2 regions of the Streptomyces sp. NPDC058663 genome follow, and region 2 is predicted to be linked to the other one. Evidence: riboswitches for the same ligand, from Rfam matches in the RefSeq annotation. Region 2 holds a riboswitch; the other holds the start of a gene.

Region 1 (15,289 bases), on a different contig from region 2:
CCCGCCTCCACCGCCCGGTGGTACGTCTCCACCTGCCACGAAGCCCCGTTCACCTTCCTCCGGCACCGCTCCTCGATCACTCCCAGATACCGGTCCCGGTCCGCCGCCTCCACCCCCCACGCATCCAGCCCCGCCGCCGCCAGCGGCAGCAGTTCGTCCCGCACCAGCTTCACCGCCGGCACCCGCTGCGTCCCCGACCCCCGCCCCGCCCGCGGCCACACCAGCTCGGCATCGATCCCGTACCGGCACGCCGCGTCGAAGTTCGCCTCGGCCTCCTCGAACCCCATCCGCCGCCACACCGGCCTGGAGTCCTCTGCGAGCGCCCGCACCAGCCCGTAGTAGAAGGCGGCGTTGGCGATGACGTCGGTGACCGTCGGCCCGGCCGGCAGCACCCGGTTCTCCACCCTCAGGTGCGGCACGCCGTCGGCGATCCCGTACACCGGCCGGTTCCACCGGTACACGGTCCCGTTGTGCAGCACCAGCTCGTGGAGGCTCGGCACCCCGCCGTCGTCCAGCACCCGCAACGGATCCTCCTCGTCGCAGATCGGCAGCAGCGCGGGGAAGTAGCGCAGGTTCTCCTCGAAGAGCTCGTACGCGGAGTCCACCCACTTCTCCCCGAACCAGGTCCGCGGGCGTACCCCCTGCGCGACCAGCTCCGGCGGCCGGGTGTCGGTCGCCTGGGTGAACAGCGGCGGCCGCGACTCCCGCCACAGCTCCCTGCCGAAGACGAAGGGCGCGTTGGCCCCCACCGCGATCTGCGCGCCGGCCACCGCCTGCGCCGCGTTCCACACATCGGCGAACCGCCCCGGCGTCACCTGGAGGTGCAGCTGCACGGAGGTGCACGCCGATTCCGGCACGATCGACGCGGAAGTGCAGGTCAGCCGCTCGACACCCTCGATGTCCAGCTGGAAGTGCTCGCCCCTGGCCGCCATGATCTGGTCGTTGAGCAGCACATAACGGTCCACATCGGAGAGGTTCGAGTGCACCAGGTCGTCCTGCCCCAGCGTGGGCAGAATGCCGATCATCATGATTCCCGCATCGAGCTCGGCAGCCTTCCTGTGCGCATAGCCGAGCCCGGTCCGCAGCTCCTCCGCCAGTTGATCGAGAACACGCCCGCCCAGCCGGTGCGGGACAATGTTCACTTCCAGGTTGAACATCCCGAGCTCGGTCTGGAAATCACGGCTCGCAATGCGCTCGAGGACCTCCGCATTCATCATCTTCGGCATCCCGTCGGGGCCCGCAAGATTGAGCTCGATCTCCAGCCCCATAAGATTCTTCGGCTTGTCGAACCGCTTCTCTTCCAGGAGCCTCCCGAGCCCCTCCAGACACTCGTGGAGCTTCCGCCGGTACCTCTGCCGGTCCGACAGATCGAACCCGTCTGCCACGACCTTCTCACCCATCAAGCGTCCTTCCTGGAACGGGAGAGCCTGCGGCAACGGCCGCTGCACCTGTGTGTTCACGGTCGATGATGCCCCGGCGGGCTGATCCATAACGCCCCGCCCGCACCAGGCACGTAGTACGCTCGACACGAATTCGCCCAGGCACATTCCGCAGGCAAGGTGCAGGGTGCAGTTACCGGCCCCGGCAAAGTGGTCATAAACGCCGACGACTTCAAGCCGACCGCTCCGGTCGTCGGCACCTGGGATAAGCCCTCCGGGGACCGGACCAATCGGGTGATTTCCCGTGCCGGAAGGGCATGCGGAAAGGCTGAATACCGCCTTGCTCGCAATATCCCGGACAGCTAGCTGAAACGCGATGTGAACACGTGTCGTATAAACTCCGCGAACGAGGCGGAGAGTTGACGCCGGGCCCCCGCCCAAGGCCTCCTCCGGCCCCGCACCGCTGACAGCGTCGTCCGCACTTCCCAGGCTTCACCGTGTCTCCCGAGCGAGAGGCGACCCACCATGCCGCTGCACGTACCCCCGGCTCCCGCGCCCGCCCTGCGCAGCGTCCTCGCGGCACTCGGCTCCCCCACCGCCGTACGCGAGCCCCGCACCCCGGCCCTCCGCTCCCACCAGGGGCCGCTCACCGCCGAACTGCCCCTGCCTGTGCACGTCTGGGACGAGATCACCGTCGGGGGCCGACCGCCGCACACCCGGCTCACGGGTTGGCGGTTCCTGATCCGGGACGCCGGCCGGGCCGTGGCCGCGGCCGACACCGTCCTGACCCCCGACGGCTGGACCTTCTCGCACTTCTTCGAAGGTCCCTACCTGAGCTCCACCGAGCGGGCACTGCGCCACGCCGAGTCCATGCCCACCGCCTACCAGCCGCGACTGCTGTCCATACCCGCCCTGTACATGCTGACCCTGTGGCTGCACGGCGATCCCACCGCGGACGCCACCGCGGGCGCTCCCGCCCCGTCCGACGTCCTGGTGCCGCTGGCCCCCGCCCCGCCCGGCATCGCCGCGCACCGCCCGTGCACCGTCGCCGACCTGCTGCCCGTGCTCTCCCTGCGGCTGCGTCCCGCCCCGGCCCCGGCCGCCCCGCTCCTCGGCCAGCCCGCCTGACCCTGTTCGCGTACGGTGCCCCGCCCCGGCCGCCCCGGCGCGGGGCACGGCGCTGCCCGGATACCCCATCCGGAGTAGCCCACCCGGGCCATCCCGAACCACCCGAAGAGAGGGGCAGTTGGACTGAACCGTCCGCACGGGTGACGCGTCCTCACCCAATAAGAAGTGCTGCCGTGAAATCCCTGCGGATCGACGCCCGTGGGGCAACACTGGGACCGGACCAACTGATACGGGGGGCGGCCATGAACACCGATTCGAGCCGCGGGACCACCTTCACCACCACGACGCAGCGAAAGAACCCATCCATGTGCCAGCACCAGCCACTCTGCCCGTCCGCCGAATCCGCCGACCGTGAGGCCGCCCGTCCGATGGCCCACCACCCGGAGCAGGGCTGGAGCCTGCTGTGCAACGGCGTCCTGCTCTTCGAGGACACCGGCGAGCTGCTGCCCAACGGGCAGATCATCGCGCCGCACCGCCCGCTGGACGTGGCCACCGCGGCCTGACCGGACGCGGTCACGCTGCCTGACAGCCCGCCGCGGACCAAGCGGCGGGCGCACAGTACGCACGACGAGGGGCCGGCCCGGAGCATCCGCTCCGCACCGGCCCCGACGCAGTTCAGCGTCCCGTCAACCGCCCGCCACCGTGCGTCAGTTGTCGTACTCGTCGATCGGCGGGCACGAGCAGACGAGGTTGCGGTCGCCGTAGGCGCCGTCGATCCGGCGCACCGGCGGCCAGTACTTGTCGGCGGCCGAGACCCCGGCCGGGAAGACCGCCTCCTCGCGGCTGTAGGCGTGGTCCCACTCGCCGCCGAGCGCGGCGGCCGTGTGCGGGGCGTTGCGCAGCGGGTTGTCCTCGGCGGGCCACTCGCCGCCGGCGACCTTCTCGATCTCGCCGCGGATGGCGATCATCGTGTCGCAGAACCGGTCCAGCTCACCGAGGTCCTCGCTCTCGGTCGGCTCGATCATGAGCGTTCCTGCGACCGGGAACGACATGGTCGGCGCGTGGAATCCGTAGTCGATGAGCCGCTTGGCGATGTCGTCCACGCTCACGCCGGTCGCCTTGGACAGCGGGCGCAGGTCGACGATGCACTCGTGGGCGACGAGGCCGTGCGGGCCGGTGTAGAGGACCGGGTAGTGCGGCTCCAGACGCTTGGCGATGTAGTTCGCCGCCAGTACGGCGACCTGGGTCGCGCGCTTGAGGCCCTCCCCGCCCATCAGGCGTACGTACGCCCACGAGATCGGCAGGATGCCCGCGGAGCCCCACGGAGCGGCCGAGACCGGGCCGACGCCCGTCTCGGGACCCGCCGACGGCTGCAGCGGGTGGTTGGGCAGGTAGGGCGCGAGGTGCGCACGCACACCGACCGGGCCGACGCCCGGACCGCCGCCGCCGTGCGGGATGCAGAAGGTCTTGTGCAGGTTCAGGTGGCTGACGTCGCCGCCGAACTTGCCCGGCTTGGCGAGGCCGACGAGCGCGTTCAGGTTGGCGCCGTCGACGTACACCTGGCCGCCGGCCTCGTGGACGGTCGCGCAGATGTCGGCGACGTGCTCCTCGAAGACTCCGTGCGTGGACGGGTAGGTGATCATCAGCACCGACAGCTGGTCGCGGTACTGCTCGATCTTGGCCCGCAGGTCCTCGACGTCGATCTCGCCGTCGTCGGCGGTCTTCACCACGACGACCTTCATGCCGGCCATGACCGCGCTGGCGGCGTTGGTGCCGTGCGCGGAGGACGGGATCAGGCAGACGGTGCGCTGCTCGTCGCCGTTGGCGCGGTGGTACGCCCGTACGGCGAGGAGTCCGGCGAGCTCGCCCTGCGAACCGGCGTTGGGCTGGATGGACACCGCGTCGTACCCGGTGACCTCGGCGAGGCGCTCCTCCAGCTCATGGATGAGGGTGAGGTAGCCGTCTGCCTGCTCGACCGGCGCGAAGGGGTGGATCTGCCCGAACTCGGGCCAGGTCACCGGCTCCATCTCGGTCGTCGCGTTCAGCTTCATGGTGCAGGAGCCGAGCGGGATCATGCCGCGGTCGAGCGCGTAGTCGCGGTCCGCCAGCTTGCGGAGGTAACGCAGCATCGCGGTCTCGGAGCGGTGCTGGTGGAAGACCGGGTGCGTCAGGAACTCGTCGGTCCGCAACAGTGCCTCGGGCAGCGTCTCCGCGGTCGCCTCGTCCAGTGCCTCGATGTCGGCCTCGACCCCGAAGGCCGCCCACACCGCGTCGACCTGGGCCCGCAGGGTGGTCTCGTCACAGGCGAAGGAGACGGTGTCGGCGTCGACCAGACGCAGGTTGACGCCGCGGTCACGGGCGGCGGCGACGATCTGCGCGGCCTTGCCCGGCACCTGCGCGGTCACGGTGTCGAAGAACGCGTCGTGCGCGAGGGCGACCTTGCCGGCCCGCAGCCCCTCGGCGAGGATCACGGCGTAGCGGTGGGTGCGCCGGGCGATGCCCTTGAGCCCGTCGGGGCCGTGGTACACGGCGTACATCCCGGCCATGACGGCGAGCAGGACCTGCGCCGTACAGATGTTGCTGGTGGCCCGCTCGCGGCGGATGTGCTGCTCGCGCGTCTGCAGGGCGAGGCGGTACGCCTTGTTCCCGTCCGCGTCCACGGAGACGCCCACGAGCCGACCGGGCAGGCTGCGCGCGAACTTCTCGCGTACGGCCATGAATCCGGCGTGCGGTCCGCCGAAGCCCATCGGCACACCGAAGCGCTGCGTCGTACCGACCGCGATGTCCGCGCCGAGCTCGCCGGGCGAGGTGAGCAGCGTCAGTGCCAGCAGGTCGGCCGCCACGGTGACGACGGCACCGAGCTCGTGCGCCGCGTCGATCACCGGCTTGATGTCGCGCACGACACCGGAGGCGCCCGGGTACTGCAGCAGCACGCCGAACACACCGCGCTCGGCGATCTCGGCCGGAATGCCCTCGGACAGGTCCGCGACGACGACCTCGACACCGGTCGGCTCGGCGCGCGTCCGGATCACGGCGATGGTCTGCGGAAGCGTTTCAGCATCGATCAGGAAGACGCCGTCCTTGACCTTGCCCACCCGGCGCGCGAGCGACATGGCCTCGGCGGCCGCGGTGCCCTCGTCGAGCAGCGAGGCCCCGGAGGTCGGCAGCCCGGTCAGCTCGGCGACCATGGTCTGGAAGTTGAGCAGCGCCTCCAGCCGGCCCTGCGAGATCTCCGGCTGGTACGGGGTGTAGGCCGTGTACCAGGCGGGGTTCTCCATCACGTTGCGCAGGATGACCGGCGGGGTGAAGGTCCCGTAGTACCCGAGCCCGATCATCGGGGCGAGCACCTGGTTGCGGTCGGCGAGGGTACGCAGTTCGGCCAGCACCTCCTGCTCGGTGCGCGCCTCCGGCAGCCCGAGGGCCGCAGCGTTCTTGATGGCATCCGGTACGGCGGCGTCGGTCAGCTCGTCGAGCGACCCGTAACCGACCTGCGCCAGCATCTTCGCCTGAGCCTCGGCATCGGGTCCGATGTGACGGTGCTCGAAGGGGATGCCACGCTCGAGTTCTTCGAGCGACATACGGTTGGCGGTCATCTGCGGAAGGCCTCCTGGTCTGACACGACCTGCGAGGGGCACCACGGCACGGGCGCCCGGACGGCCTCCCCCTCTGTCATCTCAACCTGAGAGCTTCACCAGGACATCAAGAGCGCGGATGTCCCGACTTTCACCGTCGGTGAGGATGGTCCACGCCCCGGCCTGCGCCGTGTACGTGTTCCACCCTGCTTTCCAGAGTGACCTCGTCCGTGCGGTACAGGGGCCTGAGAGATTCCGGGGAGGAGTTGCTCCTTCGGCGCCTCCGACACATTCCTCTTCGAAGGACTCTCCCGCACGGGGTCAGCAGCCATTGGCCAGCCTACCAGCGCACTCCCGCCCCGATCCCTCGAGTGGCCAGCCTCCCGAATCTGCACTTTCGTAGTGTTTTACGGGGTTCATGCAGGAGTGGCGACCAGTTGGAGGGACCGTGCAGACCGACGTCGATCCGCGCAGCCTGATCGGCCGCAAGGCACTTGACCGCAACGGCAACAAGATCGGAACGGTGGACGAGGTCTATCTGGACGATGCCACCGGCACCCCGGAGTGGGCGGCCGTCCGCACCGGACTCTTCTCCCGGGACGCCTTCGTGCCGCTGGAGCCCAGCACCCTCGTCGGCAACACCCTGCGCATCCCGTTCGAGAAGTCCCTGATCAAGGACGCCCCCGACTTCGGCGTGGGCCGCCACCTCTCCCCCGAGCAGGAGCTCCAGCTCTACCGCCACTATGGGCTGGACTCCCCGGCCCCCACGCCCCCGGACCGCGACTTCGGCACCCTCGCGGGCGACGACAACTAACCACAACCACCTCTCCGCGAACCGCCAGGCCCCCACGCCAGAAGCCAAACCCCCAGGCCCCAGCCCCCTCTCACGCCTCCCGCGGCTCCGTTCCCACCAACGGCAAGGGCTCCGCCGGTTCCAGCTCCGGGTCGTCCACCCGGAAGGTGCGCACGCGCCCCGGCACCCGCGACCCCGGCTCCTCGAACCGCACCGTCACCCGCCCCACACCGCTCCCCTGCACCCACCCTGCCCCGTATTCCGCATGCCGCACGTCGTGCCCCGCATGCCATCGCCGCTCAGCCGCTTCTTGGGCCTGTGCCGCCGCCGACAGCTCGCCGCCCAGCCCCGCCTCGGCGCCACCCGAAGCCTGGTCACCCGCTTTCGGGCCCTCCGAAGCCGCGCCGCCCAGTACCTCCACGTCGCCCTCGCCCTCGGCCGCCTCCGCGGCCCCCACCAGAGCCCCCGCGCCCATACCGCCTCCTGCTTGCGCTTCCGCTGCCGCCAGCGCCTCGCGGGCAGCGGCCTGCGCGAACAGGTCCTCCTGCGTGAAGTCCGCCAGTCCCGTCACCCCCACCCCCAGCAGCCGCACCCCGCCCGTGGTGTCCACACCCTCCAGCAGCCGCGCCGCGGCCTCCCGCACCACCCCGGGGTCGTCCGTGGGCCCGCGCAAGGTCTCCGACCGCGTCAGCGTCGAGAAGTCGAACCGGCGCACCTTGAGCACCACGGTCCGCCCCGACCGCCCCGCCCCGCGCAATCGCTGCACACACCGCTCGGCCAGCCGCTCCACCTCGCCGCGCACCCGCACCCGGTCGTGCAGGTCCACGTCGAAGGTGTCCTCGACCGACACCGACTTGGCGTCCCGCTCCGCCACCACGGGCCGGTCGTCCAGCCCGAGAGCCATGCGGTGGAGCGAGGCCCCGTGCGCCTTCCCCAGGAGCCGTACGAGCTCGTCCACGCCCGCGGACGCGAGGTCGGCCACCGTCGTCATCCCGGCCCGCCGCAGATGGTCCCCGGTGGCCGGACCGACCCCGGGCAGGATCCGCACCGACATCGGAGCCAGCAGCTCGCGCTCGGTGCCCGGCTCCATCAGCACCAGCCCGTCCGGCTTCGCCTGCTCGGAAGCGATCTTGGCCAGCATCTTGGACCCCGCGAGCCCCACCGACCCGCTGAGCCCCGTGACCGTACGGATGTCCTTGCGCAGCTGCTCCCCGACCGCCCGCGCGGACTCGGCGTCATCGGCCGTGCCGCCCGCCTCCAGGTCCACGAAGGCCTCGTCCAGGCTCAGCGGCTCGACCAGCGGCGACAACCGCCCCAGCAGCTCCATCACCTGGTCGCTGACCGCCCGGTACAGGGAGAAGCGCGGCACCAGATATGCCGCGTTCGGCGCCAGCCTCCGCGCCTGCGCGGTCGGCATCGCCGAGTGCACCCCGAACCGCCGCGCCTCGTACGAGGCGGTGGCCACCACTCCGCGCGGACCGAGTCCGCCCACCACGACCGGCTTCCCGCGCAGGCTCGGCTTCGCCGCCTGCTCCGTGGCGGCGTAGAAGGCATCCATGTCCAGATGCAGGATGGTCGGCACGCTTCTCACACCAACGATGCTGCCCTACGCCACTGACATTCGGCCGGACCGGCCGAGGGGCACCCCGCCCGCCCCGTACGGCCCGGCGGCCGGGCGCAACCGGTGCAGCTGCGCAGCCGGTGCAGACGCACGGTGGGCGCACCCTCACGGTCGGCTCAGCCGGGACGGCGGGTGCGGCCCTTCAGCCGGCCCGGTTCCGCCGCCGAGCCAGCTCGTCCCGGGGGTTGTTCCCGATCAGCGTCTCACCGGTGTCGACCCGCTCGCCGTGCAGCTGCGAGAGCGCCGTCTCGACGTCCCGCCACACCACACCGACGGCGATCCCGAAGATGCCCTGCCCGCCCTGCAGCAACGTCACGACCTCGTCCGGCGACGTGCACTCGTACACGGTGGCACCGTCGCTCATAAGTGTCATCCGCTCCAGGTCCTCGAATCCCCTGGCCCGCAGGTGCTGCACCGCGGTCCGGATGTTCTGCAGGGCGACCCCGGTGTCCAGAAACCGCTTGACGATCTTCAGGACGACCACGTCGCGGAAGCTGTAGAGCCGCTGCGTCCCGGAGCCGTAGGCCGGCCGCACGCTCGGCTCGACCAGCCCGGTGCGCGCCCAGTAGTCCAGTTGCCGGTACGTGATACCCGCGGCCGCACACGCGGTGGGCCCCCGGTATCCGACCGTCTCGGCCGCTTCGGCGGCCCGCGCCGGAGCGAGGGGGTGCTGACTGCTCATGGGGTCGGCCGGACTGCCGAGCGGATACGGCCCGCCCGTCGCCGTACCGTCGCCGCTGATTCTCACGCCGACCTCCGTCCTTGACCTGCCCTGTCGACGGTAGGCAGTCACCCGGGGTGCGTCAACGATCGCCACACTCGGCATGCCGAGTGATAATCACCCTGAGAGTGGTTTCCCGTATCTCTCATCGGGGAAAGGCTACTCGAATGCCCTGAAAAGCCAGGGCCGCACATGCCCCTCAAGCAACGGTGCCCGGCCGGGAATCCCGGCCGGGAATCCCGGCCGGGCAGCGCCGCTCACTGACTGTTGGTACCGAAATCCTCCGGCGAGATCTGGTCGAGGAACTCGCGGAACTTCTCCACCTCGTCCTCCTGCTCGTCCGGAATCGCGATCCCGGCGTCGTCCAGCACCCCGTCACTGCCGTAGATGGGCGTACCGGTGCGCAGCGCCAGCGCTATGGCATCGGACGGGCGCGCACTGACCTCCACCCCGCTGGCGAAGACCAGCTCGGCGAAGAACACCCCGTCCCGCAGGTCGGTGATCCGTACTTCGGTGAGCTCCTGGCCCACCGCTTCCAGCACGTCCTTGAACAGGTCGTGCGTCAGCGGCCTGGCAGGCGCCAGACCCTGCTGGGCAAAGGCGATCGCTGTGGCCTCACCCGGTCCGATCCAGATGGGAAGGTACCGATCGCCTCCCACTTCACGCAGGAGCACGATCGGCTGGTTGTTGGGCATCTCCACCCTGACACCTACGACGTCGAGCTCGTTCACACAGCAACCCTAGGACGTGCCCGACCGGTTTGGGTAGTCGGGCTCCTGTTCACTCCGAGTACAGCTCAGTTCGAGCCGGACCTCAGCGCCGTCTGCACCAGTGCCGCGTGCAGCCGCACCGAGATGCCGGCCAGCTCTCTGGTGGTGGCCTCGGCATGTGCCCTGGTCTGCGGATTACGGTGCCGGCGCAGGGGAGCGACGACGTTGTCGATCAGCCCGGCCTCCCGGTCCGCGGCGGCCTTCATGGCCCGCAGATGGCGCGGTTCCAGACCGAATCGCCCCAGATCCGCCACAAGCCTGGCGACGGTGACTGCCTCCGCGTCGTAGCCGCCGTCCGGCAACGCCGAGATCAGGCCGTACGCCTCCCACTCGCCGAGGTCGCTGTCCACCACCTCGGCGGCGGCGAGCAGCTCCTCACGGCCGATGCGGGCAGCGGTCGGGCCCTCGCCTGCCGTCTCGGGGGCACCGTCGAGCAGCTCGCGGGGCCCGCCGGCAGCCGGCAGCTGGACCTGCTCGCCGCGCTCCAGAGCGTCCAGGTGCTCCTTGATGACCTTGAGCGGCAGGTAGTGGTCGCGCTGCATGCGCAACACCTGGGCGAGCCGCTCCACGTCCGCCGGGCTGAACTTCCGGTACCCGGACGGCGTGCGCTGCGGCTCGACCAGCCCCTCCGCCTCCAGGAAGCGGATTTTCGAGATCGTGACTTCGGGAAATTCCTCACGCAGCAGGCTGAGCACAGAACCGATGCTCATCAGCCGGCTGCCGGCTGAGGTGGTGCCGCGCACGGCACCACCTGTCGGGATTCGCAGCATGGACCTTCCCTGGAAGGATCAGACGCCCTGCTGGCTCGCGTAGAAGACCAGCCGGTACTTACCGATCTGCACCTCGTCGCCGTTCGCCAGCAGGACCGCGTCGATGCGCTCCCGGTTGACGTACGTGCCGTTGAGGCTGCCGACGTCGGAGACGGTGAATCCGCCGTCCGCACCCCGGCGGAACTCCACGTGCCGTCGCGAGACGGTCACGTCGTCGAGGAAAATGTCGCTCTGCGGGTGACGGCCGGCCGTGGTCAGCTCGCCGTCGAGCAGGAAGCGGCTCCCCGAGTTCGGGCCGCGGCGCACCACCAGCAGCGCCGCACCGAGCGGAAGCGCGTCGACCGCGGCCTGGGCCTCGGGCGACAGCGACGGCAGAGAGGTCTGTCCGGTCTTCTCCGCCTCGTACGCCTCCAGCCCCGAGATCGAGATGGTCGAGGTCGTCTCCGAAGGGCGCTCGGCGGCGGCCCCGCCCCGCAGCGGCGCTCCGCAGTTGGAGCAGAACCGGCTGGCCTCGGCGTTGCGGTGCCCGCACCTCGTACAAACCGGCAAGGCCGACATGGACGGATCCTCCTGCCGCGGCTGCCCCGCGTGGTGGGCGCTGGTTGCGTACGGATCGGCGGCAAACCCTCCACCCGTACCTGAGGTTGATGGATCCCCGGAACCTATGCGGCCGGGACCTGCCGGGTCAACAGACGACGCGCCGTGTCCGCCGACCTCGTCACGGAACAGCGGGCGCTCGCCGCTCTGCTCCTCGGCCTCGCCGGGGCGCGGGGCACGGTGACGCGCAGTGTGGGAGCTGCTGTCGTCACGTGCACTCTTGCCGAACAATTTCGCAAACAACTTCACGGGCGATTCCCCTTGACCGAAACAGACCCGCCCGTGGGGCAGGACGAACCCTGCATCAACAAACTCTGCATCTACCGACAACCTGCTGACGTGGACATCTGTACAACGTCCGTATCCATCAGACAGTTTCCACCACGCACCGCGTCCTGGATGCGCCGACCCCCCGCAACCTCATGCCCGTGTCCGACACCGCTCATTCGCCCCGCCTTCACTGGGGTGACAACCGAGCGTAGTCAGGCCGCTTCGCCGGTCGCAAGGCATTCACGACGATCTTCTCAAGTCGTTGCACGACGGCCGTGGCCTGCTCCTTCTCCAGAGTCTGCACAACACCGCCGGGGATGTTGAGCGCGGGCTCCAGGTCCTGCGGCTTGCCGATCACCTTGAAGCTGTACGGCGCGGAGACCTTCTTGCCGTCCACCTGGATGCTGCCGCCGACATCGGAGAAATAGGTGTTGGCGACGACTCGTACGTCATTGATCTGGATCGCTTCCGCCCCTGCCGCCCGCAGTTCCTGAATGGTGTCCAGCAGCCGGTCCGCCTCGACCACCCCGCGCGGATCATTGATGGTCAAGGTGATTCCCGGCCCCTGTGCGCCCACCGTCCCCGCGAGCACCCCGAGCTGACGCTCCTTCTCCTGCGTCTGCTTGCGGGCCTCTTCGGCCTGGTCCGAACTGCTCTCCAGCTCCGTCCGCTGGTCGACCAGCCGCTGCTTCTCGTCCTCGAGCCGCTGCGTACGGTCGTCCAGCTCGTCCAGGATCCGTACGAGGTCCTCCTGCCGCGCACCGCGAAGCGCCCCGTTGTCACTGGTCGAATTGACCTGAATGGCCAGCCCGAGCCCCAGCCCGAACAGCAGCAGGGCGACGATGAGCTGGGCGCGGCTGAACCTCGGCGGCCACAGTCCCGCCGCCAGCCGCTGGCGTCCGGTCAGCTCCGGCCGCTCTTCCTTCTCCTCCGTGCTCACCGGCATCACGCCCGGAAGATGTGCCGCCGGATGGCGGCAGCGTTGGAGAAGATCCGGATGCCGAGAACGACGACCACGCCCGTCGACAGCTGCGCGCCGACGCCCAGTTTGTCGCCCAGGAAGACGATCAGGGCAGCCACGACCACGTTGGACAGGAAGGAGACGACGAAGACCTTGTCGACGAAGATCCCGTCCAGCATCGCCCGCAGCCCGCCGAAGACCGCGTCCAGTGCGGCCACGACCGCGATCGGAAGGTAGGGCTCGACCACCGCCGGCACTTCGGGCCGGACCAGCAATCCGACCACGACTCCCACGACGAGGCCCAGTACTGCGATCACGATGTGCCCTTCTCCGTCTTCTGTGTGTCGGCCACGCCCTTTCCGGCGTCCGCGGCCTGCGGTTGTGCGATGCGTACGATCAGGCTCGGCGCGGCCGGCAGCCGCACCTCGTCCTGGTCGGACATGCTGGTGCGGATGCCGTAGCTCTCCTGCAGCACGTGCAGGTACTGGCCGTCCGCGCTGTCGTTGAACGCGGTGTTGAGGTGCTTTCCGCCCACGGCCAGCACGGTGTAGGGCGGCACCAGAGGCTTGTTGTCGACCAGTATCGCGTCGCCCGCCGCCCGGATCGCCGAGAGCATCGTCAGGCGCTGGCCGTTGATGGCCACGGCCTCGGCGCCGGACTGCCAGAGCCCGTTGATGACGCGTTGCATGTCGCGGTCCCGCACCCGGCCGGTGTCGGAGAATCCGCTGTCTCCGCGCGGTCCGTCGGCTCCCCCGCCGGTCTCCTTGGCATCGTCCACGACGAGTTTGACGCCCGGACCCTGCACCGGGGTTGCTCCGGACAGCAGAGCAACCAGTGCACCCTGATCTCCGCCGTGTTGCTCAAGAGCCTTGCGCTGGCGCTCACTCACGTCACCGCGGAGCGCCTCGACGTCCTTCTCCAGGCCGTCGGCATCCGAGGTCTCCGTCTGGATCCGCTCGACGAGTTCCTCACGTTCCTTGGCCACTACCGGAGCAGCTATCCGCGCGTTCGCCGCTCCCAGCGTGACCACCGCGGCCGCCAGTACGAGACCGCCCGCCAGGGCGAGTTTCGTCTTCAGGGTGCGCGGCATGCCGGCGGTGCCGTCGGCCTTCTGACGGGCGGCCGCCTGTGCGTAGCCGTCGTCGAGACTGTGCTCCATCACGTTCGTCAGCAGCGACATCGACGCATCCGGGCGTCGCGGTGGAGATGAGGTGCTCCGGACGGGGGGCTGCTGCGACATGCCGCACATCGTCGCACGTCGCGGCCGCTCCCACCGAATGGCCCCACCGGTGTGCAGGAAGGCTCCGTGAGGCGCCTTCCTGCACACCGGCGTGACGTCAGTGATCTGCGCCGTCGACGATCGCCGCCCACTCGTCGAGGAGCGCCTGGGCGGACTCGTCGTCCGGTCCCTCGGCCCACAGATGAGTGACGGCCTCCGCGGGATCCGGCAGCACCATCACCCAGCGCCCGTCGGCCTCGACCACCCGCACACCGTCGGTGGTGTCCACCGACCGGTTCCCGGCCGCCTCGACCACTCGTCGCATGACCAGGCCCTTGACCGCCCACGGAGTGGCGACGTCGCGCCGCAGCACATGCGCCCGCGGAATCCGCGCGTCGATCTGGCTGAGCGTCAACTGGGTCCTGGCCACGAGCCCGATCAGCCTGACGAAGGCCGCGGCCCCGTCGAAGACGCTGCTGAACTCCGGCACGATGAACCCGCCGCGCCCGTCCCCGCCGAAGATGGTCGTCTCCTCGCGCCCGACCCGTGTCAGGTCGTCGGGCGAGGTGGTCGTCCACTCCACCTGCGTTCCGTGGTACGCGGCGACCTGCTCGGCCACGCGCGTGGTCGTCACCGGCAGCGCTACCCGCCCGCTGCGCCGCTCCGCGGCCACCAGGTCGAGCATGACCAGCAGAGCACGGTCGTCCTCGATGATGCGGCCCCGCTCGTCGACGAGCGAGAGCCGCTCACCGACCGGGTCGAAGCGCACCCCGAAGTCCGCCCTGGCCGACGCCACGATCTCACCGAGCCGCACGAGCCCCGCCCGCCGCGAGTCGGCAGTCTCGGTGGGACGCGCCTCGTCCAGCCCCGGGTTGATCGTCAGCGCGTCCACCCCGAGCCGTCCGAGCAGGCTGGGCAGCACGAGCCCCGCGCTTCCGTTCGAAGCGTCGACGACGACCTTCAGCCCGGCTTCCGCGATCCCTGTGGCGTCCAGGTTCCGGAGCAGCGACCCGGTGTACGAGTCGAAGACGCTCGCCGGGAAGTGCAGGTCGCCGATCTCGCCGGGGAAGGCCCGCCGGTACTCCTGCCGCGCGTACACCCGGTCCAGCTTCCGCTGACCGGCCTGCGACAGATCCGCACCACGCTCGTCGAAGAACATGATGTCCACCGAGTCCGGCACACCGGGTGTCGTACGGATCATGATCCCGCCGGCACTGCCACGCGCGGTCTGCTGCCGCGCCACGGGCAACGGCACGTTCTCCAGGTCGCGTACATCGATGGCGCTGGTCTGCAGCGCGGAGATCATCGCCCGCTTCAGCGCTCGGGCACCACGGGAGTGGTCCCGGGCCGTAGTGACCGTGGACCCCTTCTTCAGGGTCGTCGCATACGCGCCGGCCAGGCGGACAGCCAGCTCCGGCGTGATCTCCACATTCAGTACGCCGGAGACGCCGCGCGCACCGAAGAGGTGCGCCTGCCCCCGCGACTCCCAGATCACCGAGGTGTTGACAAACGCACCGGCCTCGATGGTCTTGAACGGGTACACCCGCA
Region 2 (15,289 bases):
TCCACGTGGTAGGGCACCACGTTGTAGAGACGGCCCGAGAAGTTGATCTTCATGCCGTGGGTCAGGTGACCGCCGTGGGCCAGGTTCAGGCCCATGATCGTGTCGCCCGGCTTGATCAGCGCGTGCATCGCGGCGGCGTTGGCCTGCGCGCCGGAGTGCGGCTGGACGTTCGCGTGCTCGGCGCCGAACAGCGCCTTGATGCGGTCGATCGCGATCTGCTCGACCACGTCGACGTGCTCGCAGCCACCGTAGTAGCGGCGGCCCGGGTAGCCCTCGGCGTACTTGTTGGTGAGGACCGAGCCCTGGGCCTCCATGACCGCGACCGGAGCGAAGTTCTCCGAGGCGATCATCTCGAGGGTGGACTGCTGGCGGTGGAGCTCGGCGTCGACGGCGGCGGCGACGTCCGGGTCCAGCTCGTGGAGGGAGGAGTTGAGAAGCGACATCAGGCGAGTCCCTAGGGGTGTCAGTTGCCGGAGAGCGCGGAGTACTCGTCAGCGGAGAGCAGGTCGTCCGGCTCCGCGGTGACGCGCACCTTGAACAGCCAGCCACCCTCGAACGGGGCGGAGTTCACCAGCGACGGGTCGTCCACCACGGCCTGGTTGGCCTCGACGACCTCACCGGTCACCGGGGAGTACAGGTCGCTGACGGACTTGGTCGACTCCAGCTCGCCGCAGGTCTCGCCCGCGGTGACGCTCTCGCCGACCTCAGGGAGCTGGGCGTAGACGACGTCACCGAGCGCGTTGGCCGCGAACTCCGTGATGCCGACCGTCGCGACGCCGTCCTCGGACGTCGCGAGCCACTCGTGCTCCTTGCTGTAACGCAGCTGCTGGGGGTTGCTCATGGCTGAATTCTCCTGGATGCGGGGGAGTGCTGATGAACCGGGTCTTGACAGATGAGACGGGGGTACTTCCGCGAGTATGCGGCGTTCGTCACTTCTGGCGCTTGTAGAAGGGCAGAGCCACGACCTCGTACGGCTCGTGCGTGCCGCGGATGTCCACGCCGACGCCCTCGGTGCCGGGGGCCGCGAAGGCGGCGTCGACGTACGCCATGGCGATCGGCTTGCCGAGGGTGGGGGAGGGGGCGCCGGAGGTGACCTCGCCGATGACCCGGCCGTCGAAGACGACGGGGTAGCCGGAGCGCGGGACGCGGCGGCCCTCGGCGACCAGGCCGACCAGCTTGCGCGGCGGGGCGCTCTCGGCGCGCTCGGCGGCGGCCTTCAGGGCCGTGACGCCGACGAAGTCCGACTCGTGGGAGGTCTTCTCGAACTTCACGACCCGGCCCAGGCCCGCGTCGAACGGCGTGAGCGCGGTCGTCAGCTCGTTGCCGTACAGCGGCATGCCGGCCTCCAGGCGCAGCGTGTCGCGGCAGGACAGGCCGCAGGGGATCAGGCCGACGCCCGCGCCCGCCTCGGTCAGCGCCTGCCAGAGCTTCTCGGCGTGCTGCGGCTCGACGAACAGCTCGAAGCCGTCCTCGCCGGTGTAGCCGGTACGGGCGATCAGGGCAGGGACGCCGGCGACGGTGCCGGGCAGGCCCGCGTAGTACTTCAGTCCCTCCAGGTCGGCGTCGGTGACCGCCTTGAGGATGCCGGGGGACTCGGGACCCTGCACGGCGATCAGCGCGTACGCGTCGCGGTCGTCGCGGACCTCGGCGTCGAAGCCGGCCGAGCGGGCGACGAGCGCGTCCAGGACGGTCTGGGCGTTGCCCGCGTTGGCGACGACCAGGTACTCCTGCTCCTGGAGCCGGTACACGATCAGGTCGTCGACGATGCCGCCGTCCTCCTGGCAGATCATCGTGTACCGGGCGCGGCCGGGGCCCACGGTGCCGATGTTGCCGACCAGCGCGAAGTTCAGCAGGTCGACCGCCTGCGGGCCACTCACCGTGATCTCGCCCATGTGGGACAGGTCGAAGAGGCCCGCCCGGGTGCGTACGGCGTTGTGCTCGTCGCGCTCCGACGTGTACCGCAGCGGCATGTCCCAGCCCGCGAAGTCGGTCATGGTCGCACCGAGCGAGCGATGCAGGGCATCGAGGGCAGTGCGGCGGGTGGTGCTCATGAAATGACTCCCAAGGCAGAACGACGGCATGACGACGAGGACTGTCCTCCCCATCTGTCATCGGAACCTGAGAGGTTCGCCGACGCAACGCGTGCGTCAGGCTTGCACCTTGGGTGGGGCCCCGAATGCCGACTTGTCGACAGGGAGGGCCCGCTTTTCAGATCTGCCTCGCCCGCGCGGTACGGGGCCTGAGAGATTCAAGGGAGGAGCTTGCTCCTTCGGCGTCCCGGGCGCTGCGGCCCCGGACTCTCCCGCGCGGATTCATACGGCCGTTGTGAAGTTGGGGGTGCACAGGGGGTGCCTGGCGCGCACATCATTGCACGCCCCCTTCGGTGCACGCCCCCCTCGGTCGGCAAATCGCTTGTCCCGCATTACCTTTTCTTTACACTTCTTGGGCAAGGGTGAGGTGGTACCCAGCAGGGGGAGGGGTGAGGGCGTTGCAGCAATCCAGCGGTATTGCCACGGCGGGTGTGACGGGGGCGAAGCCGGGCGTGCGCGCGGCGCGGCCCGTGCCGGTGCCGGTCGTGCGCGACTGGCGCGAGCGGGCCGGGTGCAGTCCGCACCGGCTGATGTTCGCGGCCGGGGACGTGGTCGTGGTGTCCGGGCTTCCCGGCAGCGGCAAGAGCACGCTGATCGGGCGTACGGCGACGGGGGTGCGCACCATCGACTCGCAGGACGTGCGCGAGCGCTGGGAGAACAGGACGCCCGGCTGGCTGCCGTACGCCCTCTACCGGCCCCTCGTGCGGGTCGCGCACTACGCGGGGCTGCGCAAGGTGCTGCGCTCCGGACAGAGCGTGGTCGTGCACGACTGCGGTACGCAGACCTGGGTGCGGCGGTGGCTGGCGCGTGAGGCGCGGCGACGCGGGCGCGGGCTGCGCCTCGTGCTGCTCGACGTGACGCCCGAGGTGGCCAGGGACGGGCAGCGGGAGCGCGGACGCGGAGTCTCCGGTTACGCCTTCGCCCGGCACCGGCGGGCCGTGGGCACGCTGGTGCGCGACGCGGAGGGCGAGCGGCTGCCCGCCGGATGCGCCTCGGCGGTGCTGCTGGACCGGACGGCCGCGGGGGTGCTGAAGGAGATCGGGTTCGAAGCGGAGTGACGTGTGACGTCCTGGGCGCCCCGGCGCGGTCGGCCGCACCGGGAGCCGAGGGGGCCGGGCCCGCGCCGCTGCCGCGCGGATAGGGTCGTGCGCGCAGGACGGGGACGGGTGGAAGGCGAGAAGGGGACGGTCCGTGGAGATACCGGAGACGACGGGGCAGTACGGCACGGAGGGTGCGGGCGGGGCCCTGGGCCCTCAGGGGGTGAGCGGGGCCCAGGGTCTGGGAGGGCCGCAGAGTCCGGGTGGACCTCAGGGTCTGGGTGACCCCCATGGGCTTGGGGGCCCCCAGGACCTGGGTGACCCCCACGGGCTTGGTGGACCCCGGGTGTCGGGCGGCCCCCACGTGTCGGGCGGCCCCCACATGTCGGGCGGCCTCAGCGGTCCGGGCGGCCTCGGCGGTCCGGGGGCCGCTTCGCACGGCCCGGCCGGGGCCGGTGGCGGATGGCCCGGCAATGAGCTCGAAGAGGTGCTCGCGGCCTCGCTCGGCAACCCTGCCGCCGGGCCCCGCCTCGTCGAGGTGCTCGGCCGGAGCCCCCTGTGGATCCCGCTGCCGAACGGCGGCGGCCCCGACGGCGGCCCGCTCGACCTGCCCACCACCGAGCTCGAAGGACAGGCGTACGTGCCCGTCTTCAGCTCCGAGCAGCAGTTCCTCCAGTGCGTGGGCGCCCACATGTCCTTCGCGGTGGCGCCCGCCGTGGAGTTCGCCCGCGGGCTGCCTCCGCAGCTGGGCATCGTGGTGAACCCCGGCGGCGCCGTCGGCACCCCGCTGCCGCCGCTCGCCGTCGCCGAACTGTGCAGGACCGGCCGCACCCCGCTGGACGGCCCCGCAGGCGGCGGCCGGGTGCGGCTCTTCGAGCCGGACTGGCAGGACGAACCGGTCGACTTCCTCGCCGCCGCCGCGGGGGAGTTCCAGCAGAGCGCGGTCGTCGTCACCGCCCGGCGCGCGCTCGCGAGCGTCGAGGGCGACGCGCCCGTGCTGTTCGTCGGCGTACAGCTGTCGTCGTGGGAGGGTGCGGACCGCAACGCGCCCATGGACGCGCTCGGCCGGGCGCTCGGGCGCGAGTCCGCTCCGTGGCCGGTGCACCTGCTGCTGCTCGACATGGCCCAGGACCCGGTCGCCGACTGGATGCTGGAGCGGGTGCGGCCCTTCTACCAGAGGGAGCACTGAGGCCGGCGGGAATCCGGCACCTCGGGGAAGAAGTCTTCGAAACCGGTACCGGCTCGGTGTCAGTGCTGCCGCTTAAGCTGGTTTGATGACCTCGCCGCACGGGGGCGAATCGTTCGTGTGCGGCCGGCGTCGACACGGTGGATCGAAGAGGGGCGGGACCCAGGGTGAGCGTGTCAGGCACCGCGGCGGCCGGACAGGTCGAGCACATGCTGCGCCAGGTGACCCCCGGGCGGTACGACGCGTACGAGGCGCTGCTGCACGCCCTGGTCGACGGCAAGCTCTGGATGCTGCTCTGGCACGGCACCGCCGGATCACCCGACGCCCAGTACGGAAACATGGAGGTCGACGGTTTCGGCTACGCCCCCTGCGTGACCTCCGCCCAGGAACTCGCCGCCAGCGGCTGGAACCGGGCGCACGAGGTCGCCACCGGAGCGGAGCTGTCCCGCGCCCTGTTTCCCGACCGCTGGGGCGTCTGGCTCAACCCGCACGCCCCCGGCGGCGGCCTCGGCATCCCGTGGCTCGACCTCAGGCGCATCGCCACCGGTCTCGACCGGATGCCCGCCGGTCCGCTGCGGATCTCCGAACCCGCCCTGGAGATCCCGCAGTTCTACGCCCGCCTGGCACAGAACGCCCATCACACCCCGGCCGTGCGCGCGCTCAGCCGGGCCTGGGTGCAGCCCGCGCTCGGGGCGCCGTACCTCGCCATCGGTCTCGACCTGTACGACACCGGCCGGCAGTCGGTCGAGGCGGTGCGCGCGATGATGCAGCAGTCCATCGGGGTCGTCCCGGACGGTCTGCCGGTGTCCACGGTCGCCATGACCGACGAGCTCGACCCGGTCGGGATGTGGCTGCGCGCCAACGCCCGGCCCTTCTACACCCGTGACGCGCACGCCCCGGCACCGACCGGTGCGCCGGGGTACGGCTACCCGCCGTCGCGGGCGTACTGAGCGGGTTCTTTTCCGCGGCTGCTCGCAAATGCCCCTCTGGGGGTCAATTCGCATGTCCGCACGCTCAGTTCGACCCTCGGGGACGTGAAGTACACGTCTGCCCCAATTTCATTGCTCTGGACAGCAGTTGCGCGGTCTTGTCGGGCACTGCGCTCAATTGCCCACTGTTCGGCCCTGGTTAAGGGCCGTCCGGATAGCGGAAAACCGCAGAGAGCATCACGGTTGCGCATCCTTTGGCCGGGGGGGCTGGCGGGTCGGTACGCCCGCGTTGAAGACTCCCCGAACCAAGGGGCGTTCGCCCTGTGTTCGACAAGCTCCAAGCCGCCACAGCGGCGGGCAAGGGCCGACCACCGTCGGCCGAGAGGGGTCCCCACCACGATGACGGCACCATTGCACGACACCTCGCCGGACGCGGACAAGGCCGCTGCCGCCGACGTCGCCGCCGATGTTGCAAGGAAGTCGGTCGAGGGGCGGTCACTGCGCCAGATCGCCTGGACCAGGCTCAAGCGCGACAAACTCGCGCTGGCCGGCGGCGTGGTCGTCGTCCTCCTGGTGCTGACGGCAATCTTCGCTCCACTGATCGTGAGCATCCTCGGTCACCCGCCCGAGCAGTTCCACCAGGACAAGATCGACCCGCTGTTCGGTGTGTCCCCGGGCGTCGAGGACAGCATCTTCGGCGGTATCAGCTCGGACTTCCTGCTCGGCGTGGAGCCGGGCAACGGCCGCGACGTGTTCAGCCGCGTCGTCTACGGCGCCCGGATCTCCCTGCTGGTGGCCTTCCTCGCCGCCATGGTCGCGGTCGTCATCGGCACGGTGCTGGGCATCGTCGCCGGGTTCTTCGGCGGCTGGATCGACGCGGTCATCAGCCGCGTGATGGACATGCTGCTGGCCTTCCCGCAGCTGCTCTTCATCATCTCGCTGGTGTCGGTGCTGCCGGGCAACCTCCTGGGCATGACGGGCAGTACGGTCCGCATCTTCATCCTGGTGATGGTCATCGGCTTCTTCGGCTGGCCCTACATCGGCCGCATCGTGCGCGGCCAGACGCTGTCGCTGCGCGAGAAGGAGTACGTCGAGGCCTCGCGCAGTCTCGGTGCGGGGCGTGCGTACATCCTGTTCAAGGAACTGCTGCCCAACCTGGTGGCGCCGATCACCGTCTACACGACGCTGATGATCCCCACCAACATCCTCACCGAAGCGGCACTCTCCTTCCTGAACGCCGGTGTCAAGCCGCCGACGGCTTCCTGGGGGCAGATGCTCGACAAGGCCGTGGACACCTACCAGAGCGACCCGTTGTTCATGATCGTGCCTGGTCTGGCGATCTTCATCACAGTGCTCGCCTTCAATCTCTTCGGTGACGGGGTGCGCGATGCGCTCGACCCGAAGGGCACCCGCTGATCACGGGGCCGGTGGCCCGCGAGGGCCGCACAACCCCTTCCGTGCCGACCGGCCACAACGGCCGAACGGCTCCCCGCAGGTTCCCGGGCAACGCGCCGGAAACCGCACTCTCCCGGAGGTTGCAGAACCAATGAACACCCAGCGTTCGTCGGCGAGGATCAGGCAGGTCGCCGGAGCGGCGGTCGTCGTGGCCGCCCTCATGTCCACCGCGGCGTGCGGTGGCGGCGGTGGCAAGAAGGACGAGGGCGGCAAGGCCGGCAAGGGCGCGGGCTTCAACGCCGCAACCGCCGCTGTCGCCAACCCTTCGACGAAGAAGGGCGGCACGCTCAAGTTCATCGGCAAGCAGGACTTCGACTCGACCGACCCGACGCGTCAGTACTACGGCTTCACGTGGGACCTCGCCCGGTTCTACTCCCGTCAGCTCGTGTCGTACGCGCCCAAGCCGGGCCCCGCGGGCGCCGAGCTGGTGCCGGACCTCGCCAAGGCGAACGGTGTGATCACCAACGACGGCAAGACCTACACGTACGAGCTGCGTGACGGGATCACCTGGGAGGACGGTTCGCCGATCACCTCCAAGGACATCAAGTACGGCATCGAGCGCGTGTGGGCCGACAAGGTTTTGCCCGGCGGTCCGATCTACCTCCAGAAGGCCTTGGACCCGAAGAAGGAGTACAAGGGCCCCTACGAGGACAAGGACCCGGAGAAGCTCGGTCTGAAGGCGATCGAGACGCCGACCGACAAGAAGATCGTCTTCAACCTGGCGACGCCCAACGTCGACTTCGAGCAGATGCTGGCGATGCCGGCCGGTTCCCCGGTGAAGCGCGAGAAGGACACCGGCGCCAAGTACCAGCTGAAGCCGTTCTCCTCGGGCCCGTACAAGTTCGAGTCGTACACGCCCAAGCAGGGCGCCGTGCTGGTGCGCAACGACAAGTGGAAGAAGGAGTCGGACCCGATCCGACCCGCCCTTCCGGACAAGATCACCATCACGGTCAACACCAACATGGAAGCGATCGACAAGCTTCTGATGAAGGGTGACTACGACATCGACATGAACGGCACGGGCATGACCCAGGCCGGTCGTACCGAGGCGCTCAAGAAGCACAAGGAGAGCCTGGACAACATCCAGACCTCCTTCACGCGCTACGTCGACTTCACCCCCGTCGCGCCGCTGAACAACGAGCACTGCCGCAAGGCCGTGATGTACGCGACCGACTACAAGTCGCTCCAGGACGTGCGCGGCGGCGAGGCGGCCGGTGGCCCCATCGCGACCACCATGCTGCCGACCACGATCAAGGGCGCGGACGACTACGACCCGTACGGCGTGAAGTCCCGCGCCGGCAAGCCGGACCTGGCCAAGGCCAAGGACGAGCTGAAGAAGTGCAACAAGCCCGAGGGCTTCAAGACCGTCATCAGCGCGCGCAGCACCGCACCGGCCGAGAAGGAAGCCGCCGAGGCGCTCCAGGAGGCGCTGAAGAAGGTCAACATCTCGCTCGAGGTCGACACGATCGACGGTGCCGAGTCGTCGTCCATCACCGGCTCGCCCACGCAGGTCCGCAAGCGCGGCTACGGCATGATCATGACCGGCTGGGGTCCCGACTTCCCGACCGGCCAGGGCTTCTCGCAGCCGCTGATCGACGGCCGTTTCATCACGCCGAACGGTAACTACAACGGCTCCGAGACGAACGACCCGAAGATCAACGCTCTCTTCGACGACGCCCTCAAGGCGACTGACCCGGAGAAGGCCGCGGGCTACTACAAGGAGATCAACCACAAGACGGCGGACATCGCCGCCCAGATGCCCTTCCTCTACGAGAAGAACTTCTCGTGGCGCAGCCCGCGGGTGACGAACGTCTACTCCTCCGTCGCCTACAACGGCCGTTACGACTACTCCTCGCTGGGCGTCGTGAAGTAACGCCGAACCAGGACTCGTTGACCCCCACCATCGCCAACCCGCCAAGCCCGAAGGGCAGGTGAGGGCCGCGGGCAGTGGCCGGGAGACCCCGTAATCCGGAGAGTCTCCCGGCCACCGCCGGGCCGCGCACAGTGCTTGCTTACGTCATCCGGCGCTTGTTCGCCGTCGCCATGATGTTGTTGGTCGTCACACTGACGACCTTCGTCATCTTCTTCGTACTCCCGAAATGGGCGGGACAGGACATCGCGCTCCTGTTCGTCGGAAAAAATACCGATCCCGCGTCCGTCGAGGGCGTCCGGGAGAAGCTGGGTCTCGCCGATCCGGTCATCGTGCAGTTCTGGCACTTCGTCCAGGCGCTGTTCGTGGGCCGCGACTACTCCAGCGGCGTGGATGTCACGCGGTGCGCGGCTCCCTGCTTCGGCTACTCCTTCCGTACCGAGCAGGAAGTGTGGCCCCAGCTCACCGCTGCCATGCCGGTCACGCTCTCCCTCGCCGCCGGCGCATGCCTGCTGTGGGTCACCGGTGGTGTCGCGGCGGGCGTGCTCTCCGCGCTGCGCCGGGGCACCATCTGGGACCGCACCGCGATGACCGTCGCCCTCGCCGGCGTCTCGCTCCCCATCTACTTCACCGGCCTGCTCTCGCTGGCCGTCTTCAGCTTCCAACTGGAATGGATCGAGGGCGAGTTCACTCCCTTCGCCGACGATCCCGGGCTCTGGTTCCAGAGCCTGCTGCTGCCCTGGATCACCCTCGCCTTCCTGTACGCCGCCATGTACGCCCGGCTCACCAGGGCGACCATGCTGGAAATCCTGGGCGAGGACTACATCCGTACCGCCAGGGCAAAGGGCCTCACCGAGCGGGCGGTCATCGGCAAGCATGCGATGCGCTCCACCTGGACGCCCGTCATCACCCTGCTCGGCCTGGACCTCGGCGCCCTGCTGGGCGGCGCGATCCTGACCGAGAGCACGTACAACCTCCCGGGTCTCGGGCGCCTCGCGGTCGACGCGATCACCCAGAAGGACCTGCCGATCATCCTCGGCGTCACGCTGATCGCAGCGATCTTCATCTGTGTCGCCAACCTCCTCGTGGACATGCTCTACGCCGTCATCGACCCGCGAGTGAGGCTCGGATGACCAACCTCGACAAGTCCGGCACGTCCGGCACCTCCGACACGACGGACACCTCCGCCGCGACCGGCACCTCCGCGGCGTCCGGCACCCCCGCCGCGGCCGTGGGCGTGCCCCAGGCCGTCGGCTCCGAACCCTCGACGTCCTTCCTGGAAGTACGGGACCTGCGCGTCCACTTCCCGACCGACGACGGTCTGGTGAAGTCGGTCGACGGCCTCAGCTTCAAGCTGGAGAAGGGGCAGACCCTCGGCATCGTCGGCGAGTCCGGCTCCGGCAAGTCGGTCACCTCGCTCGGCATCATGGGCCTGCACACCACGGGCCAGTACGGCCGCAGCAAGGCCCGCGTCACCGGCGAGATCTGGTTCGACGGCCAGGAACTGCTCACCGCCGACCCGGACGAGGTGCGCAAGCTCCGCGGCCGCGAGATGGCGATGATCTTCCAGGATCCGCTGTCCGCGATGCACCCGTACTACACGGTGGGCAAGCAGATCGTGGAGGCCTACCGGGTCCATCACAAGGTCGACAAGAAGGTCGCGCGCAAGCGGGCGATCGAGATGCTCGACCTGGTCGGCATCCCGCAGCCGGACAAGCGGGTCGACTCCTACCCGCACGAGTTCTCCGGCGGTATGCGCCAGCGCGCGATGATCGCGATGTCGCTGGTCAACAACCCCGACCTGCTGATCGCCGACGAGCCGACGACCGCCCTGGACGTCACCGTCCAGGCGCAGATCCTCGACCTGATCCGCGACCTGCAGAAGGAGTTCGGCTCCGCGGTCATCATGATCACGCACGACCTCGGCGTCGTCGCGGAGATGGCCGACCAGCTGCTGGTGATGTACGGCGGCCGGTGCGTGGAGCGCGGCACGGCCGAAGAGGTCTTCTACAACCCGCAGCACCCGTACACCTGGGGCCTGCTGGGTTCGATGCCGCGCATCGACCGCGAGCAGACGGAACGGCTCATCCCGGTCAAGGGCTCGCCGCCGTCGCTGATCAACATCCCGGACGGCTGCGCCTTCAACCCGCGCTGCCCGTACGCCGACGTGCCCAAGGACAACGTCACCCGGACCGTACGCCCCGAGCTGGAGCAGGTCAGCACCGGTCACTACTCGGCCTGTCACCTCTCGACCGAGCAGCGGACCCGGATCTGGACCGAAGAGATTGCGCCGAAGCTGTGAGCGATAACGAAGTGAAGACGCAGGAGCAGCCGGAGGCCCCCGAGCCGGCGTCCCCCGCCGTCTCCCGGGGCGAGCCGCTGCTCAAGGTCGAGAACCTGGTCAAGCACTTCCCCATCAAGTCGGGGTTGATGCAGCGCCAGACCGGCGCGGTCAAGGCCGTCGACGGGCTGTCCTTCGAGGTGTACCCGGGGGAGACCCTGGGCGTCGTCGGCGAGTCGGGCTGCGGCAAGTCGACCATGGGCCGGCTGATCACCCGCCTGCTGGAGCCGTCGAGCGGCAAGGTCGAGTTCCAGGGCCACGACGTCACGCACATGTCGACCGCGAAGCTGCGCCCGCTGCGCCGAGACGTGCAAATGATCTTCCAGGACCCGTACTCCTCGCTGAACCCGCGGCACACGATCGGCACGATCGTCAGCGCGCCCTTCAAACTCCAGGGCGTCAAGCCCGAGGGCGGGATCAAGAAGGAGGTGCAGCGGCTGATGTCGCTCGTGGGCCTCAACCCCGAGCACTACAACCGCTACCCGCACGAGTTCTCCGGCGGCCAGCGCCAGCGCATCGGCATCGCACGGGCGCTCGCGCTGAAGCCGAAGCTGGTCGTGGCCGACGAGCCGGTCTCCGCGCTCGACGTGTCGATCCAGGCCCAGGTGGTCAACCTGCTGGACGACCTCCAGCAGGAGCTGGGGCTGACGTACGTGATCATCGCGCACGACCTCTCGGTCATCCGGCACGTCTCCGACCGGATCGCGGTGATGTACCTCGGCAAGATCGTCGAGCTGGCGGACCGCAACTCGCTCTACAAGGCGCCCATGCACCCGTACACCAAGGCGCTCATGTCGGCGGTGCCGGTGCCGGACCCGAAGCGGCGCGGCGTCAAGAGCGAGCGGATCCTGCTCAAGGGCGACGTGCCCTCGCCGATCTCGCCGCCGAGCGGCTGCCGGTTCCACACCCGGTGCTGGAAGGCGACGGAGATCTGCAAGACGCAGGAACCCCCGCTGCTGGAGCTCAAGCCGGGCCAGCAGGTGGCCTGCCACCACCCGGAGAACGCCGAGGACCAGGCGCCGGGCGAGAAGATCCTGGCGGAGGCGAAGGACGCGGTGAAGACCGTGGACGTCGCCAAGGACGCTTGAGGGACTGCGGGAGATCTGTGGGGGAGGGCCGTCCGGTCGAGCACCGGGCGGCCCTCGCCTTTTGGGCAGAGGTGCGGGGGCGCGGGGGTGCCGGGGTGCGGGTGGACGGAGGGGGACAAGCCGGCGGAAGGTGGCCGTTCCCGGGCTGTCCGGCCCGGCAGCGGGCTTGAGCGCCCCGTCGGGCCCGGCCGTAAGTAACAATGTCGGGTGCTCCAGGAACTCTTCAACCCCTCCGTCCACCACGTGCTGGACCTCGTCGGGATCTTCGTCTTCGCGATCTCCGGTGCCCTGCTCGCCGTGCGCAAGAACTTCGACGTCTTCGGCATGGCAGTGCTCGCGGAGGTCACCGCGCTGGGCGGAGGGCTGTTCCGCGACCTGATCATCGGTGCCGTGCCACCCGCCGCCTTCGTCGACCTCGGGTACTTCGTCACCCCGCTCGTCGCGACCGCGCTGGTCTTCTTCCTGCACCCGGAGGTCGAACGGATCCAGCTCGGGGTGAACGTCTTCGACGCGGCGGGCCTCGGGCTCTTCTGCGTGTCGGGCACGGCCAAGGCGTACGACTACGGGCTCGGGCTGACCGCGTCGGCGACGCTGGGCCTGGCCTCGGCGGTCGGCGGCGGCGTGCTGCGGGACGTGCTCGCCAACGAGGTGCCCTCGCTGCTGCGCTGGGACCGGGACCTGTACGCGGTGCCGGCGATCGTGGGAGCGGCCATGGTGGCCCTGTGCATCCGGTTCGACGTGCTGAATCCGTTCACCAGCGGACTGGCGGTGTTCACCGCTCTGTCGCTGCGGCTGCTCGCGCTGAAGTACCACTGGCGGGCGCCGCGGGCGTGGCACCGGTCCTCGGTGAAGGCGGACGAGCCGGATCAGGTGGGGTGAGGGGGAAGTGGAGGGGGCCTGCCCGGGGCCTGCCCGGGAGGCTTCGCGGTTGCTTCGCTCGGAAAGCTACCGCTTAGTAATGAGGCGGTGTAGCGTTCCTGCCATGGCACAGACACCCATCGGGTCCCTCGGGGACAGCGAGTTCGACCGCGACACCGCCGTGACCCGGCGCGAGCCCGGCGTGTACGACGCGGAGCTCTCCGCCGGCTGGACGATCATCAACGCCGTCAACGGCGGATACCTCCTCGCCGTCATCGGCCGCGCCCTCGCCGACGCCCTGCCGCACCCGGACCCGTTCACGGTCTCCGCGCACTACTTCTCCCCGTCGCAGCCCGGCCCGGCGGTGGTCCGGACCGAGACCGTCCGCTCGGGCCGCACCCTCTCCTCCGGCCAGGCCTCGCTCCTGCAGTACGACGAGGAGGGCCGGGAGGTCGAGCGCATCCGCGTCCTCGCCTCGTACGGCGACCTCGACGCCCTCTCCGACGATGTGCGTACGTCCGCCAAGCCGCCCGCCATTCCGCCGCTGGAGCACTGCCTGGGCGCCTCCGACGGTCCGGCCCCGAAGATCCCCGGCAGCAGTGCCATCACCGAGCGGCTCGACCTGAGGCTGGACCCGGCCACGGCCGGCTGGGCGGTCGGCGCACCCTCCGGCAAGGGGGAGATGCGCTCCTGGTTCGCTCTCGCGGACGGCCGCGACGCCGACGCGCTGTCGCTGTTGCTCACCGTCGACGCCCTGCCCCCGACCAGCTTCGAGCTGGGCCTCAAGGGCTGGACGCCGACCGTCGAGCTCACCACGCACATCCGCTGCCGCCCGGCACCAGGACCCCTGCGCGTCTCCATCGTCACCCGCAACCTGGCGGGCGGCTTCCTGGAGGAGGACGCGGAGGTCTGGGACAGCGCGGACCGGCTGGTCGCCCAGTCACGGCAGCTGGCGCGCGCACCGCGTCCGTAGGGGATGCGGGGCACGCGCCAGTTCTGGTGCGGTGTGCGGGCCGGAGTGCGGGGCCGGCCTCAGCGGCGGCTCCGGCTTCCGCCCCAGTTGGAGCCGATGCCCGCCACATGCAGGGCGAGGAAGGCGAGGCCGAGCAGCATGAGGCTGGTCGGCATGAAGATCTCGTTGGCGGAGATGTCCGCGGCGTTGATGATGAACGCGATGACGAAGAGCACGGCACCCACGATTGCCAGCATCACAAGTCCCCTTCCTTGACTGTCCGGTGACTCCTTACGGAATCCTTATGCAGCTGGTGCCCCGGCTCGCGGCACCCATGCGGGGGGCGCGGAAACCCGTGCGTGGCGGGCCCGCCGGACCTGCCACGGGTTCCGGGGGGACCGCGCCGGGGCGGGGGCCCCGGGTGGCCTCGTACAATTTGCGCACCATGGCTTACCTCGACCACGCCGCGACCACGCCCATGCTGCCGGAGGCGGTCGAGGCGATGACCGCCCAGCTGACCGTCACCGGTAACGCGTCCTCCCTCCACGCCGCCGGACGGCGGGCCCGCCGTACCGTCGAAGAGTCCCGGGAGGCCTTCGCCGACTCGCTCGGGGCGCGCCCCAGCGAGGTCGTCTTCACGGCGGGCGGCACCGAGGCCGACAACCTCGCCGTCAAGGGCCTGTACTGGGCGCGCCGCGCCGCCGACCCGCGCCGCACCCGCGTCCTGGCCAGCCCCGTCGAGCACCACGCGGTGCTCGACGCGGTCGACTGGCTGGCCACCCACGAAGGGGCCGACGTCGAGTACCTCGACGTGGACGCGTACGGCCGGGTGCACCCCGAGACGCTCCGCGCGGCAATTGCGCGCAACCCCGAAGACGTCGCGCTCGCGACCGTCATGTGGGCGAACAACGAGATCGGCACCATCATGCCGGTACGTGAACTCGCCGATGCGGCAGCCGAGTTCGAGGTTCCGCTGCACGCGGACGCCGTGCAGGCGTACGGGCAGCTGGAGGTCGACTTCGCGGCGTCCGGGCTGGCCGCCATGACCGTGTCCGGTCACAAGATCGGCGGGCCCTACGGGATCGGCGCGCTGCTGCTCGGACGGAGCTACGCCCCCGTACCCGTGCTGCACGGCGGCGGCCAGGAGCGCCATGTGCGTTCCGGCACCCTCGACGTGCCGGCCATCGCGTCCTTCGCCGTCGCGGGCGTGCTGGCCGCCGAACGCCGTGCGGACTTCGCCCGGGACATCGGCGCTCTCCGCGACGATCTGGTGAAGGCGGTACGGGAAGCCGTTCCCGACGCGATCCTCGGCGGCGACCCGGCCCCGGGCGGCCGGCTGCCGGCCAACGCGCACTTCACCTTCCCCGGCTGCGAGGGGGACTCGCTGCTGCTCCTGCTGGACGCGCAGGGCATCGAGTGCTCCACGGGATCGGCGTGCACCGCGGGGGTGGCCCAGCCCAGCCACGTACTGCTCGCCACCGGA

The links. A riboswitch is a leader RNA that binds a small molecule or an ion and turns the genes downstream of it on or off. The one in region 2 is predicted to bind glycine.
Region 1: linked by a shared signal. The riboswitch ahead of gcvP (aminomethyl-transferring glycine dehydrogenase) and the one ahead of gcvT (glycine cleavage system aminomethyltransferase GcvT) in region 2 are both predicted to bind glycine.

What each region holds. Positions count from the first base shown of each region.
Region 1 is NZ_JBHXRV010000065.1:26,902-42,190, forward strand. It holds gene ACFWVV_RS33790 (glutamate--cysteine ligase) at 1-1,400, opposite strand, end outside; gene ACFWVV_RS33795 (hypothetical protein) at 1,905-2,507, shown strand; gene ACFWVV_RS33800 (DUF5999 family protein) at 2,813-3,010, shown strand; gene gcvP (aminomethyl-transferring glycine dehydrogenase) at 3,155-6,040, opposite strand; glycine riboswitch at 6,243-6,343, opposite strand; gene ACFWVV_RS33810 (PRC-barrel domain-containing protein) at 6,438-6,833, shown strand; gene ACFWVV_RS33815 (DNA polymerase IV) at 6,904-8,403, opposite strand; gene ACFWVV_RS33820 (MerR family transcriptional regulator) at 8,576-9,181, opposite strand; gene ACFWVV_RS33825 (bifunctional nuclease family protein) at 9,412-9,885, opposite strand; gene ACFWVV_RS33830 (MerR family transcriptional regulator) at 9,951-10,694, opposite strand; gene ACFWVV_RS33835 (FHA domain-containing protein) at 10,713-11,621, opposite strand; gene ACFWVV_RS33840 (DUF881 domain-containing protein) at 11,749-12,507, opposite strand; gene ACFWVV_RS33845 (small basic family protein) at 12,507-12,839, opposite strand; gene ACFWVV_RS33850 (DUF881 domain-containing protein) at 12,836-13,762, opposite strand; gene ACFWVV_RS33855 (sugar phosphate nucleotidyltransferase) at 13,860-15,289, opposite strand, start outside.
Region 2 is NZ_JBHXRV010000003.1:8,930-24,218, forward strand. It holds gene glyA (serine hydroxymethyltransferase) at 1-443, opposite strand, end outside; gene gcvH (glycine cleavage system protein GcvH) at 464-841, opposite strand; gene gcvT (glycine cleavage system aminomethyltransferase GcvT) at 930-2,051, opposite strand; glycine riboswitch at 2,219-2,315, opposite strand; gene ACFWVV_RS02920 (AAA family ATPase) at 2,480-3,148, shown strand; gene ACFWVV_RS02925 (enhanced serine sensitivity protein SseB) at 3,510-4,316, shown strand; gene ACFWVV_RS02930 (enhanced serine sensitivity protein SseB C-terminal domain-containing protein) at 4,481-5,263, shown strand; gene ACFWVV_RS02935 (ABC transporter permease) at 5,642-6,658, shown strand; gene ACFWVV_RS02940 (ABC transporter substrate-binding protein) at 6,789-8,570, shown strand; gene ACFWVV_RS02945 (ABC transporter permease) at 8,702-9,700, shown strand; gene ACFWVV_RS02950 (ABC transporter ATP-binding protein) at 9,697-10,869, shown strand; gene ACFWVV_RS02955 (ABC transporter ATP-binding protein) at 10,866-11,996, shown strand; gene ACFWVV_RS02960 (trimeric intracellular cation channel family protein) at 12,204-12,875, shown strand; gene ACFWVV_RS02965 (thioesterase family protein) at 12,955-13,827, shown strand; gene ACFWVV_RS02970 (hypothetical protein) at 13,887-14,063, opposite strand; gene ACFWVV_RS02975 (cysteine desulfurase family protein) at 14,252-15,289, shown strand, end outside.